DNA from 2 places in the Bradyrhizobium sp. Ses1 genome. Region 1 is predicted to be linked to the other one. Evidence: riboswitches for the same ligand, from Rfam matches in the RefSeq annotation. Region 1 holds a riboswitch; the other holds the start of a gene.
What was found. Region 1 has a riboswitch for S-adenosylmethionine ahead of AC5ZG5_RS35705 (hypothetical protein). Riboswitches for the same ligand answer to the same signal wherever they lie in the genome.
Positions count from the first base shown of each region.

Region 2: another riboswitch for S-adenosylmethionine. It lies ahead of metX (homoserine O-acetyltransferase MetX); the one in region 1 lies ahead of AC5ZG5_RS35705 (hypothetical protein).

Region 1 is NZ_JCAMOQ010000048.1:11,350-15,669, reverse strand. Features, by position in the region: gene AC5ZG5_RS35715 (hypothetical protein) at 798-1,025, opposite strand; gene AC5ZG5_RS35710 (hypothetical protein) at 1,176-1,430, shown strand; gene AC5ZG5_RS35705 (hypothetical protein) at 1,552-1,809, opposite strand; SAM-I-IV-variant riboswitch at 2,251-2,352, opposite strand; gene AC5ZG5_RS35700 (gluconate 2-dehydrogenase subunit 3 family protein) at 3,193-4,011, shown strand; gene AC5ZG5_RS35695 (GMC family oxidoreductase) at 4,048-4,320, shown strand, end outside.
Region 2 is NZ_JCAMOQ010000001.1:445,138-449,457, forward strand. Features, by position in the region: gene AC5ZG5_RS02135 (prephenate/arogenate dehydrogenase family protein) at 1-70, opposite strand, end outside; gene hisC (histidinol-phosphate transaminase) at 67-1,164, opposite strand; gene AC5ZG5_RS02145 (chorismate mutase) at 1,167-2,024, opposite strand; SAM riboswitch at 2,331-2,410, shown strand; gene metX (homoserine O-acetyltransferase MetX) at 2,493-3,695, shown strand; gene metW (methionine biosynthesis protein MetW) at 3,699-4,320, shown strand, end outside.

The DNA.
Region 1 (4,320 bases):
AATAGCGCCCTGTTTTACTTACTTCGGCGTCCGACATGGCGATTCGCAGCGCCTGACTCGAATCATGTCGACTCCCGGATGAAAAGGGCGTCTAGTCGCTTACATCATCGCACTGCCCCCGGCTCATATCGGTGACTGAGAGTTCGGTAACGCTCCCGCCAAATCGAACAGGGAGTAGTGGCATGTCGCATCGTCGACGTTTCAAGTTGTCATCATCCACATTCGAATACCGCCTAACGCAAGAAGCGATCAGCCTGCGCAAACAGGCCGAAGGCATGCCCCATGGCATTCGTCGCGACGAGCTTCTGCGGAAGGCCCGCCAGATAGATGCTGCCTCTCACGTTAATAAGTGGCTGACTTCGCCAGGAGTGCGGGCTCCGACATAAATTCCAGTGCTCAAGCCCGGATAGAAGCCGCAGTATCAGCCCCATACCGATAGGTGATAGCCGGTGTAGTCGACCTTCTAACGGTTCGACGCCCGGCCCAACGCTTCGGCTACGCGCTGCTAGGAATTCAGCCAAGGAGAATTGACATGAAATGGAACAGCAGAGTTCTCCGTTCCTACAACCACAAACTCGAATGCGCTTTGCTTGTTGCGTTGCTGGGTGTGATCACTTTTTGGCTCGCAGTCTGATCGAATGCCACTGCCGCGCTACCACTCGTTAAATTTCCTGGCGGTGCGGAGCGCCGTTCGCCCAAAGGCAGGTCCACTATTCGATTCGGATCGGATTGAACATGAAAGCGTCGTGCGTGCTCGCATTGTTATGACGCTGGACAATTTGATTACATTGCGAGATCTATTGAACAGTTCGATGCGGCAAACGCCAGCTCCTTCCGCCAGTAGCCGGGCCATCAAGGCCCATTAGCGGCGCGCTCGGTATGCTGCCATGCGAAGCGGCGACGATTTCAGCGTCAGCAACGAATTTTCGAAGCGAAAGCAAATCCGACATCTTTTGTGCGAGCACATCGGTATCTGACGCGAGTTGCTCGCAAAGCTCTTTGGCACTGCGTGTTGAAGCGCGCATACCAGCCGCCCTCCTTCTTTGGAAAGGAAGTAACCTGATATGACCGGGAAGGTTCGGTAATTAACTTATTGTACCTTTATTTTTTATATATCATTTAATTTCACATTAAATGTCAGTCGGCAATAGAGGAGAAGGCAATGAAGGTCGGTTTTGGCGCAATTTCCCCTGTCATTGCAGGCTTGCGCAGGCGCGCGCGGTCAGAACAAAAACGTCAACGGAGCCCCCGGGCCGATCGCAAAGCCAAATAGCCTTCTCAAAAATCCCATAAGCTCTTCCGCCAAGCAGCTGGCGCACCTGACTCGCCGCCTGCTTTCTTTCAGCAGCTTCGGCCTCAAGCTGTTGGTTGAACGCGAGGAGTTCGGCGAGGCGACGCCGCCGTCCCGGACGATAATCAGCGAAACGTAAGTCGCTTTCGGTCGATAGTCGCAGCCTCGGCTCTCCGATCATCCTTCATAGTCATGCCACGCCATCTCTACTGTTAATCTCTTCGCAAAAGGCGCGAAGCTTCGCCGGTCCCCCGCCTCGCTTACAGTAACCACAATAAAATTGGTTGCGAGAGGCAGATATCTCGATGAAATGCTTTCGGCGCGCACAATCCGCAATCCAGGCGATCGTGTTGTGGCCTGCAGGTCGGGGATTGGAGCTGAAGGTCTCGCGCCGCAGTGATAATTGTGGCCTCATTACCATGCTGATCCACTTCTGCCGCCATCGTATTCCGTCTTAACTCCTGCTCGAAGGCATCAACAATGCCCGCCATCTCTTGGCTTGTCAGCAGGCCGGCCATGTAGGGCGGCTCCGAGCCTGAAAAATGAAGGCGAGAGCGGAGTAGTCTGTTCATTAGGATGCTCGCCGCTCCGCGCGGACTTCCGGCGCGAGCCGCTCCGGTCACACAGCCACAACTGATCTTCCGCTTGATCCAGTCGCGATCGCCGCGCTCACGTGCGGTTAGACGCTCCCGCGTGGAGTTGTCAGTGGATGTAGTCAGCGACCACAGCCGGTCACCGCGGTCATCAAGTGCAAGAAAAAGAGCTTCGTGAATAGTGTCGATTCCGACGTTTAGGTGCCATGCTCCAGCAAACACCGCGTGATCGGGAATATCCCCCTTGATGCTGTGGCTGATGACTCCACGGATCGACGAATGCGCCCTGGTGCTTATCGGGGCGATCCAAAAACATGTCAGACATAAAAATAACCTCCGTCGCACTGGCGAGGAGGCTGACGGCCGCGCGACCCGTATCGTTGCCGAATTGGCCGCATCTCCTTGCGGAAAACCACCTTGCCCGGGATGGCAGGTCGGCGAGGCGTCAGCCTCTTCTTGATGCACGATCAGTATAGCAGGTTCGGATAGTTCTTCCAGAGCGGTCACTAGCACCGCAGTCGGGCGGATAAAGAGACCCGCCCCTCTGCGGATCGGGACCGCGGACTTGGGCGACTGCGGAGCCGGGCCGCTCTCGGAAGCTTGCTAAATACGAATTAGGGTACCGGACGCGTTTGCGGCTTCGCCCTGCCATTTTGGACGGTCATTGGCTGCCCTACTGACAACGAATCTTTGGGCGGCCGATTGCCTCGATGCGTGGTGGCTTAATCGGGACGTCGAGGATAGTGGTGCGCTGTTGCCGTAGTCTGCCGGATGCATCGGAGCGGGGCGATGGTGTCGCAGTTGATGATGTTGATCTTGTGCGACATCGTTCAACGCGAATACGCATACGAGCAAGCACAAGGGCTTCCCGAGGCTAAAGTTGGCGTGTCAAACGCTTTTACGAGGAAGCAAAAAATGGACCGCAACGTAGCATGAAGAACAATTGGAATTTCACCTATCGGTCTTGATCAGAAGTGGCGCGCGCATAGTCAAGTTGGAGCGATCGTCCTGAACGGTCACGCTGATGCAGATGTACTTTCAGCTTAACCCGCTCGTAAATCTCTCTTGCTTGAGCAACAAGTCTACCGCTTCGATGATTCCATTTCATGGATGTGCATTGCAATACGCGATCAGTTCACGCTCAAGCTCTTTCAGGCAAGCCCGGGGCACGGTAGCCAAAGAGCCACGCCTGCCGCGGCCTGAATTGCTGAACTGGACTCACCCGACTTGAGAACCGTTTAGACTGTGCTATGTTGGTCTTTTGATGCGCCACCTTGGAATTCCGAGTTCACGATCCAGGGGAGCACTATGGTCGCGAAAGAGATTTCGCTGAGCGCCAACCGTATCGGGAAGATGGCCCCCGGTGCTGATAGTGCCGGGGAGGGAATACCCCGCTCGCCGCGCTCTAATCACGGCGTGCGCCGTCGCGAATTACTCATAACCACCGCCATGACTTTGGTGTTTTCGGCGACCTCTGCTCGCGCGCTAGTCGTCAAGGGCAGTTTGCCGTGGGGACCAAGTGCCGGCACTCCACCAACAGCGGTGCGGCCTGGGCCATGGGCGTATTTCACTCCGGAGGAAGGAGCTGCCGTCGAGGCCCTCGTCGACCGGCTGATCCCGCCGGACCCGCAGACGCCGGGGGGCAAGGATGCCGGCTGTGCGGTCTTTATCGACCGACAACTTGCGGGATCCTATGGCAGCGCCGAGGGGCTCTACATGCACGGGCCCTTCGCCGACGGAACGCCAGAGCAGGGAGATCAGTCGCCGTTGACCCCGGCAGCGCGGTATCGCCAGGCGCTGGCCGCATTGGACAAATATTGTCGCGCCACTTACGCGGGAAAGCCGTTCGCCCAGATTCCCGACGATGAGAAGGACAAGGTTCTCTCCGCGCTGGAGAAGGATCAGGTGCAACTGGAAGGAACCAGCAGTCGCGCGTTCTTCGAGTATCTGCTGCAGAACACGCGGGAGGGGTTCTTCGCTGACCCAGTTTACGGCGGCAACCGCGACATGGTCGGTTGGAAGATGATCGGATTTCCCGGCGCGCGCTATGATTACCGCGACTGGGTTGAGCGGCACAACGAGCGCTATCCGCTGCCACCCGTTGGCATTGCTGGCCGACCCGAATAGGCGCCAAAGGCGCGTTTCGTCCGGAGTATCGGGAATATGACGCGCAAATTGCCAGCAACTGATGTGGTGATTGTCGGATTGGGCTGGACTGGCTCCATCCTGGCGCATGAGCTGACTGGTGCCGGATTGAACGTGGTGGCGATCGAACGCGGCCCGTGGCGCGACACGGCGACCGATTTCCCGCCGGCCTATGCGCAAGATGAGCTGCGCTACCGCATCCGCCACGATCTATTCCTCCGGCCCGAACAGCTGACGATGACTTTCCGTAACAACGCCAGTCAGACGGCCCTGCCGATCCGCAGCTGGGGA
Region 2 (4,320 bases), on a different contig from region 1:
GCGCGATCGAGCCGCCGATCAGGCCGAAGCCGATCAGCGCGATGCGTTGAAAGTGCGGCGCGGCGTTCACTTCTGATCCATGAAGTCGCGCAGGCCCTCGACCACGAGGCGGTTGGCCTCCTCGGTGCCGATGGTCATGCGCAGCGCGTGCGGCAGGCCGTAATTGTTCACGGCACGCAGCACCAGTCCGCGCTTGGTGAGGAAGGCGTCCGCATCGGCCGAGGTCTTGCCCTTTTCGGTCGGGAAATGGATCAGCACGAAATTGGCGACGCTCGGCGTCACCTTCAGCCCGAGCTTGCGGACCTCGTCCGTCACCCAGCTCCGCCATTTTTCGTTGTGCACCCTGGACATCTCGACATGCGCGGTGTCCTCGACCGCGGCTACCGCCGCGAGCATCGCCGGAGTAGAAACGTTGAAGGGGCCGCGAATGCGGTTCACCGCATCGACGATATGCGCCGGGCCAAACATCCAGCCGACGCGGAGCGCCGCGAGCCCGTGGATCTTGGAGAAGGTGTGGGTCATCACCGTGTTCTCGGTCGTCGCACACAGTTCGAGACCGAGGCCATAGTCGTTGCGCACCACGTAATCCGAATAGGCGGCGTCGATCACCAGGAGCACGTCCGACGGCAGGCCTGCGCGCAAGCGCTTGACCTCGTCGAACGGCAGATAGGTGCCGGTCGGGTTGTTCGGATTGGCGAGCCAGATCAGCTTGGTCCGCGGCGTGACCGCCTCAAGGATCGCATCGACACTTGCGGTGTAGTCGGTCTCCGGCACGACCACGTTCTTGGCGCCGTTCGCCTTGGTCGCGATCGGATAGACCAGGAAGCCGTGGGTGGTGGAGATCGCCTCCGAGCCCTCGCACAGATAGGTGTGGGCGAGCAGGTTGAGGATTTCGTCCGAACCGGCGCCGCAGATGATGCGGCTCGGGTCGAGGCCATAGGCGCGGCCGATTGCCTCGCGCAGCACCTTTGAGGTGCCTTCCGGATAGTCCTCGAGATGTTCGGCGGCGTGCTTATAGGCCTCGATCGCCTTCGGCGAGGGACCGAAGGGCGTTTCGTTGGCGGAAAGCTTGAACACCTTGCGCCCCGGTTCCGCCACCGGGCTCTTGCCGGGGGTGTAGGGCGCAATATCGAGGATGCCGGGATTCGGCACGGGGCGGGACATCTCTAACTCTCTAGCTCCGGATTGTAGGGGCGGGGGGGCACCGTATAGCGCGTTGCGTGGCTGCCGACGAGGGCCGATGAGCGCACCGAGGCTCCGGCGCGGATCAGGGCCATTTTGATCTCCTCGAAGCCGCGGCCGGCGACCGATACCAAAAGCGCCGCGCCGTCGAAGGCGGTGTCCGGCACCGCGACGATTTCAGCGAGCGGGGCCAGCGCGCGGGCGATCTCGGCATTCCAGCCGGAAACGCGCACGCTCCACATCTCGACTTCGGTCACCATCGCGTTGTCGGCGACGCGCGAGATCACGAACACGGGCAGCGCCGCGGGATGATCGGCGCGCTCCAGGAACGGCAATCGCGCGATGATCTTCGGCGCGCCCTCGGCCTCGAGGTCGATCCACCATGGCGTGCGGCTGGAAATGGCCGACACCAGCGCGAGGTCGCCCTTCGATTTCGCCACCGCTTCGACCGCCGCCTGCGCGCTGAAATGCGAGACGTAGGGCACCACGAAGCCGAAATGGAAGCGTGCCGAATCCCGCATCATGGATTCGCCGACCGAGACGTCGGCATGCACCGAGAACGGCGCCTGGACGTAGGTGAACGTCGAGATGATGACGCGCCAGATGCTCTCGATGGTGTCGAGCGGCAGGATGCCACGATGGCGCTCGACCAGGCTGCGCATCATGGAGGCCTCGCGCGCCGGCCGGAATGCGGAGCCGACTTCCTGGGTCTGCTTCACCCTGATCAGGCGGTCGATGATGTCGCCACGCGCCATCAACAGGTGATGAACCTGCTCGTCGATCGCGTCGATCTCTTTGCGCAACTCGGCCAGTGAGGGCGGCGCCGGAGGCGGTTTTGACATGCTAGGGCCCGTCGTTTCTCTTCAATCAGCAAGCAGACTCTTCACCTCTCCCCGCCTGCGGGGAGAGGTCGAAATTCAAGCGCAGCTTGAATTTCGAGTGAGGGGGAGCCTCCGCGAATCCGTCTGGTACCGTGTTCGCGGAGAGAGCCCCTCACCCCAACCCTCTCCCCGCAAGGGCGGGAGAGGGAGAAAGTGCGAGCCCCCGTTCTGTCCCATGGGGCCAGATGGTGCAAGCTCGGCCTAAAGGTCACGGTTAGGTTAACGGCCCCACTTGCCTTGACGCAGGCCGGGTAAGGGACTACTTTCCCAGCACTTCGTGGTCATTTGAGCCGGCCGGCTTGCAGCCACGTTAAAGAATTCGCTAAACAGGCCGGGGACAGATCGATCCCGGCCGAACCTTTGTTCAGGCCGGGTTTTTCATGGTCTGATTTCTGTCCGGGACCTCCGCGTCGGAGGAAGGCGCCACAAATGACCAAGGTGCAGTCGATCAAGAGTCCGTCGATTCAGGGTGAGGATCGCGCCCATGAGGCCGATCATCCGTCCTCGCTGGTGGCGAAGTTCGGCATGGATCAGCCGTTGAAGCTCGACTGCGGCATTGACCTTGCGCCGTTCCAGATCGCCTATCAGACCTATGGCGAGCTCAATGCCGAGCGCTCCAACGCCATTCTGGTCTGCCACGCCCTGACCGGCGACCAGCATGTCAACAATTTGCATCCGGTGACCGGCAAGCCTGGCTGGTGGGAGACCATGGTCGGCCCCGGCCGGCCGCTCGACACCTCCAGATACTTCATCATCTGCTCCAACGTGCTTGGCGGCTGCATGGGTTCGACTGGCCCTGCCTCGCTGAACCCTGCGACCGGCAAGGTATGGGGCCTGGATTTTCCGATCATCACCATCCCTGACATGGTGCGTGCGCAGGCGATGCTGATCGACCAACTCGGCATCGAGACGCTGTTCGCGGTGGTCGGCGGCTCCATGGGCGGCATGCAGGCGGTGCAATGGGCGGCGGCCTATCCGGAGCGCGTGTTCTCGACGCTCGCGATCGCCTGCTCGACGCGGCATTCGGCGCAGAACATCGCCTTTCATGAGCTCGGCCGGCAGGCCGTGATGGCCGATCCGGATTGGCGTGGCGGAAGCTATGTCGACCAGGGCACGCATCCGCATCGCGGGCTCGCGGTCGCGCGGATGGCCGCGCATATCACCTATCTCTCTGACGCGGCGCTGCATCGCAAGTTCGGGCGGCGGATGCAGGATCGCGAGTTGCCGACATTCTCCTTCGATGCCGACTTCCAGGTCGAGAGCTATCTGCGCTACCAGGGCTCGTCCTTTGTCGAGCGCTTCGATGCCAACAGCTATCTCTATCTGACGCGCGCGATGGACTATTTCGACATCGCCGCCGACCACAATGGTGTGCTGGCGCAGGCGTTCCGCGGCGTCGAGACCCGCTTCTGCGTAGTATCGTTCACGAGCGACTGGCTGTTTCCGACTTCGGAGGCGCGGGCGCTGGTGCACGCGCTGAATGCCTCCAGCGCGCGGGTCTCGTTCGCGGAGATCGAGACCGACAAGGGTCACGACGCCTTCCTGCTCGATGTGCCCGAATTCTTCGACATCTCGCGCGCCTTCCTGCACTCGGCGGGCAAGTCGCGCGGCCTTGGCGATGCGGGGGCTTAAGTGATGGCGCTTCAGGAGCAAACTCTGCCGCTGCCCGGCTTGGCGCCGCAGGCGAGCACGAGCCTTCGTCCGGACCATCTTCTCGTCGCCGAAATGGTTGAGCCCGGGTCGCGCGTGCTCGACGTCGGCTGCGGTGACGGCGATCTGTTGCAGCTTCTGGAGAGTCGCGGCATCGATGGCCGCGGCATCGAGTTGTCGCGCGAAGGCGTCAACCACTGCGTCGCCAAGGGACTCGCGGTGGTGCAGGGCGACGCCGATACCGACCTCGGCAACTATCCCGACGATGCGTTCGACTACGTGATCCTGTCGCAGACGCTGCAGGCGACGCGGCAGCCGAAGGCTGTGCTGGAAAATCTCCTGCGCATCGGTCACCGCGCCATCGTCTCGTTCCCGAATTTCGGTTTCTGGAAGATGCGGCTGCAGCTTTTGATCGGCGGGCACATGCCGCGCACCGAAAATCTGCCGGCCACCTGGTACGACACCCCCAACATTCATTTCTGCACCATCAAGGATTTCGTGCAGCTCTGCGACGAGATCCACGTCAAGATGGAGCGCGCCGTCGCGCTCGACCTCTACGGCCGCCCGGTGCCGCTGAACCTGCCGTGGTGGGTCTGGAACATGTTCG